Regions from separate parts of the Priestia sp. GS2 genome, predicted to be linked through region 2. Evidence: a T-box and tRNA genes for the amino acid it is inferred to sense, from the RefSeq annotation. Region 2 holds a T-box; the other holds one or more tRNA genes.
What was found. The T-box of region 2 lies ahead of ileS (isoleucine--tRNA ligase). A T-box ahead of a tRNA ligase gene usually reads a tRNA of that ligase, here a tRNA-Ile.
Positions count from the first base shown of each region.

Region 1: it encodes a tRNA-Ile, which carries the amino acid that the T-box ahead of ileS (isoleucine--tRNA ligase) is inferred to sense. The anticodon was not compared.

Region 1 is NZ_JAZGJX010000001.1:412,605-414,998, forward strand. It holds gene V2145_RS02110 (Na/Pi cotransporter family protein) at 1-228, shown strand, start outside; gene V2145_RS02115 (DUF456 domain-containing protein) at 360-842, shown strand; tRNA gene V2145_RS02120 (tRNA-Asn) at 908-982, shown strand; tRNA gene V2145_RS02125 (tRNA-Met) at 984-1,057, shown strand; tRNA gene V2145_RS02130 (tRNA-Asn) at 1,091-1,165, shown strand; tRNA gene V2145_RS02135 (tRNA-Ile) at 1,167-1,243, shown strand; tRNA gene V2145_RS02140 (tRNA-Ser) at 1,254-1,346, shown strand; gene sodA (superoxide dismutase SodA) at 1,573-2,181, shown strand; gene V2145_RS02150 (MFS transporter) at 2,299-2,394, shown strand, end outside.
Region 2 is NZ_JAZGJX010000001.1:660,160-662,553, reverse strand. It holds gene ileS (isoleucine--tRNA ligase) at 1-1,355, opposite strand, end outside; T-box leader at 1,428-1,650, opposite strand; gene V2145_RS03460 (DivIVA domain-containing protein) at 1,719-2,213, opposite strand; gene V2145_RS03455 (YlmH family RNA-binding protein) at 2,298-2,394, opposite strand, start outside.

The sequences.
Region 1 (2,394 bases), 250 kb from region 2:
GAAAAGGCTGTTCACGTTATGCAGCAAGAAGATCAAATTGACAGCATGGAGCGTTCACTTCGTAAAAAGCATATTTTACGCTTGAATGAAGGAGCTTGCACAGGGTCAGCTGGAATTGTATTTGTTGACATTATCAGTAACTTAGAGCGTATTGGAGATCATGCTGTTAATATTGCAGAAGCGGTATTAGGCGAAAATAAAAAAAGCGTGGCTCAAAAATCTAAATAAAAATAAGCTAAAAAGAGCGACTTATTAAAAGGTCGCTCTTTTTTATGGAATATTATTATCAAAAAAGTTGTTAAGGTGTATACTGTTTGATAATGGCAAATAGAGATTGAGATGAAAGGGAACGTGTTAAGTTGGACTTTTTATATTGGACACTCATTGTAGTTTGTTTTGTAGTATCATTTATTGGATTAATCTATCCTATTATCCCAAGCGTACTGTTTGTAGCATTGGGGTTTTTATTGTACGGTTTCTTCTATAGTTTTGAGCCATATACCTTCTTGTTTGTACTTATTCAAGGTCTGCTTGTAGCAGCGCTTTTTGCAGCTGATTATTTGGCAAATCTAATTGGGGTTAAAAAGTTTGGTGGAACAAAAGCAGGAATTTGGGGAAGCACCATTGGGTTATTGGTTGGCCCGTTTTTAATTCCTGGAATTGGGATACTACTTGGTCCATTTTTAGGAGCGGTGATTGGAGAGCTAGTCGTACATCGTACTAGTGTTCAAAATGCTGTGAAAATTGGTTTTGGTTCGTTAGTTGGTTTTTTCAGCGGGGCCATTTCAAAAGGAATTATTCAAGCGGCAATGATTATATATTTCCTTATTGTTGTTTTATAATAATTTGTTGACTTTTATTTAAAATCATGTTAAATTTTTAATGTCGCTAATAAATGTTATATCGTTCCACAGTAGCTCAGTGGTAGAGCAATCGGCTGTTAACCGATCGGTCGTAGGTTCGAGTCCTACCTGTGGAGCCATGGCGGTGTAGCTCAGCTGGCTAGAGCGTACGGTTCATACCCGTGAGGTCGGGGGTTCGATCCCCTCCGCCGCTATACCTTTCAGTGACAAAGTTTACATATTATTATTCCACAGTAGCTCAGTGGTAGAGCAATCGGCTGTTAACCGATCGGTCGTAGGTTCGAGTCCTACCTGTGGAGCCATGGACCCTTAGCTCAGCTGGTTAGAGCAGACGGCTCATAACCGTCCGGTCGCAGGTTCGAGTCCTGCAGGGTCCACCATGAAAAGGTTGGAGGAATACCCAAGTCCGGCTGAAGGGATCGGTCTTGAAAACCGACAGGGGTGTTAAAGCCCGCGGGGGTTCGAATCCCTCTTCCTCCGCCATACATATTGCTGATAAATCTTTCTTTACAATTGTAAAGAAAGATTTTTTATTTTGTTTTTAGCTAAAATTTTATGTTTAAATAGGATAGACAATGGGAATCGGGTAAATATAAATGATGATTAGATGCTTTTTCATTGAAAGCGTAGGTTAAATTTGCTAATCTAAAAACATGAGGTGAATTTTCTTTCACCAAATTAGGTACATATTTTAAAGGAGGAATTACCCATGGCTTACGAATTACCACAATTACCTTATGCATACGATGCACTTGAACCACACATCGACAAAGAAACGATGAACATTCACCATACGAAACATCATAACACTTACGTTACAAACTTAAACGCAGCAGTAGAAGGAAAAGCTGATTTAGCTTCTAAAAGCGTTGAAGAGTTAATCTCAAACATGGACGCTGTACCAGAAGACATCCGTACAGCAGTACGTAACAACGGTGGTGGACATGCTAACCATTCACTATTTTGGACAATTCTTTGCCCTAACGGTGGCGGTGAGCCAACAGGTGAGTTAGCAGACGCAATCAGCAGCAAATTTGGAAGCTTTGATGCATTTAAAGATGCATTCGCTAAAGCCGCAACTACACGCTTCGGTTCTGGCTGGGCTTGGTTAGTTGTAAACAATGGAGAATTAGAAGTAACAAGCACACCAAACCAAGATAGCCCACTAATGGAAGGCAAAACGCCAATCCTAGGACTAGACGTTTGGGAGCATGCTTACTACCTAAACTACCAAAACCGTCGTCCAGATTACATTTCAGCATTCTTTAATGTAATTAAATGGGATGAAGTTGCAAAGCGTTACGCAGCAGCAAAATAATAAAAAAAACCAGTAAAGCAATTATTGCCTTTACTGGTTTTTTTGTTTTCCAATTCTTTTACATATCTCTTTTTCTTTTTCACACACTAGGGGTAGAAGAGAAAAGGAGTTTTTTATATGCCTTTATTAAAGAAAGTTGTTGGAGATGTAGAAGTTAATAAAGATTTATTGTTATTACTTATTATTGGAGGGCTATATGCTTTAGCTATTTCA
Region 2 (2,394 bases):
ATACACCAGTCTCCACGATCACGAACCATGTTATAAAGACGCGTTTCGCCCCAAGCAGGAACCCACTGTGTTTTTTCTACTGCCTCTAATAACTCTTTGCGGAAGTCTTTAATTGATGCAAACCATTGCGCTGTTGCACGGAAAATTGTCGGCTTTTTCGTACGCCAGTCATGTGGATATGAATGCGTGATAAACGATAGCTTTAACAGCGCGCCTTCGGCTTGAAGTTTTTCTGTAATTGGCTTGTTTGCTTCGTCATAGAATAAGCCTTCAAATCCAGGTGCTTCCTCTGTCATGTGACCTTTGCTGTCAACTGGACAAAGTACACCTAAACCGTATTTTTGACCCACAATAAAATCATCTTCCCCGTGTCCTGGAGCCGTATGAACACAACCAGTACCCGCATCAGTTGTAACATGGTCACCTAAAACGAGTAGAGAATCACGCTTGTAAATTGGATGTTCTGCTACTACGTGCTCAAGTTCAGCACCTTTCATAGTACGCACTACTTCATATTCAACCCATTCAATTTCTTTTGCAACGGTCTCAACAAGTTCTGATGCCACGATGTATTTAGCACCATCTACGGCCACTACGCTATATTGAAGCTCTGGGTTTACAGCGATAGCTAAGTTTGCCGGCATTGTCCATGGCGTTGTTGTCCAGATGATAAATTTCTCATCGCTTTCCACTACGCCTTTACCATCTTTTACATTAAACGCAACGTAAATAGAAGCAGAACGCTTATCGTAATATTCAATTTCAGCTTCTGCTAGCGCTGATTCACTAGATGGAGACCAATAAACTGGTTTTAGCCCTTTGTAGATATAACCTTTTTTCGCCATATCTCCAAACACTTTAATTTGCTGAGCTTCGTATTCAGGCTGAAGTGTCACATAAGGATTATCCCAATCAGCACGTACACCTAAACGTTTAAACTGTTCACGCTGACCTTCCACTTGCTCCCACGCGTACTGTTCGCAAAGCTTACGGAATTCAGCAACGCTCATTTCTTTACGGTTAACTTTTTTATTCTTTGTTAAAGCTGTTTCAATCGGTAAACCGTGCGTATCCCAACCAGGTACATAAGGTGCACAAAAACCTGACATAGATTTATAGCGAACGATAAAGTCCTTTAAGATTTTATTCAGTGCATGACCCATGTGAATATCACCATTTGCATAAGGAGGGCCATCATGTAAAACGAATAACGGACGACCTTCTGTACGCTTTTGAACTTTTGCATAAATGTCCATTTCTGCCCACTTTTCTTGCATTTGTGGCTCACGATTTGGCAAATTTCCACGCATAGGAAATTCTGTTTTCGGCATTAATAACGTATCTTTATATTCCAAAGTTCTAACCTCCATAAAATCGTAAATTTCATTCCGTATATAGCTACAACAAAAAGAGACCTTCTCATCCCAAAAAGGGACGAGAAGGTCTCCCGCGGTACCACCCTTGTAGACAAACTGCACTTCCGCTTGTCCTCTCAGCATTCGTAACGTGAATAACACGTCGCTGCTTACTTCGTTTCAGCAGCAATACTCCAGGGTGATATTCGTTTCTTTGATTAGACCGAGCTCTCACCACCCTCGGTTCGCTAAACGTAATCATGCAAGAAACTACTGTCCCTATCTCCGTACTATACGTATGAAATTTCATCTGTTACCAAATTATATGACAACAAAACGAAAGAAGTCAAGGTTCTGTCTTGACTAGTCGATTTTTTCTTCTAACGCCGGCATTTCATAGTCCATTAATTGATCCCAATCATCACTATTTAACATTTCTAACTGAGCTTCAATTAACATTTTAAAGCGAGTACGGAATACTTTTGACTGCTTTTTCGTCTCTTCAATATCCATCGCAATTTTACGAGACTTTGATAAAGCTTCATTGATAATACGATCAGCATTTTTTTCCGCTTCTTTTACAATTAGCTTCGCTTCTTTTTCTGCATTTCGCTTTACGTCTTCTGCTGCTTCTTGAGCAATTAAAATTGATTTATTCAGTGTTTCTTCGATGTTAGTAAAATGTCCTACCTTTTCAGTAAGTTCAGTTACTCGCGCTTCTAATTCTTTTTTCTCACGAATAATTAATTCGTAATCCTTAATTACTTGGTCAAGAAATTCATTGACCTGGTCTTCATCATATCCACGAAACCCACGATTAAATTCTTTGTTATGAATATCTAAAGGGGTTAAAGGCATGTAGGCCACCTCCACGTTGTCTCATTACATTGTTTGTAATGGAATATTCGACATATTTCTGTTATTTCCTGCTTACAATTTTTGTTATTGTTGTTTTCCTACAACTACTCGCCACTTGTCTTTTTTTGTCTTCCCTTCAATGGATATGACCTTACTTCGACCAAACCCTCTTAACGAAAGC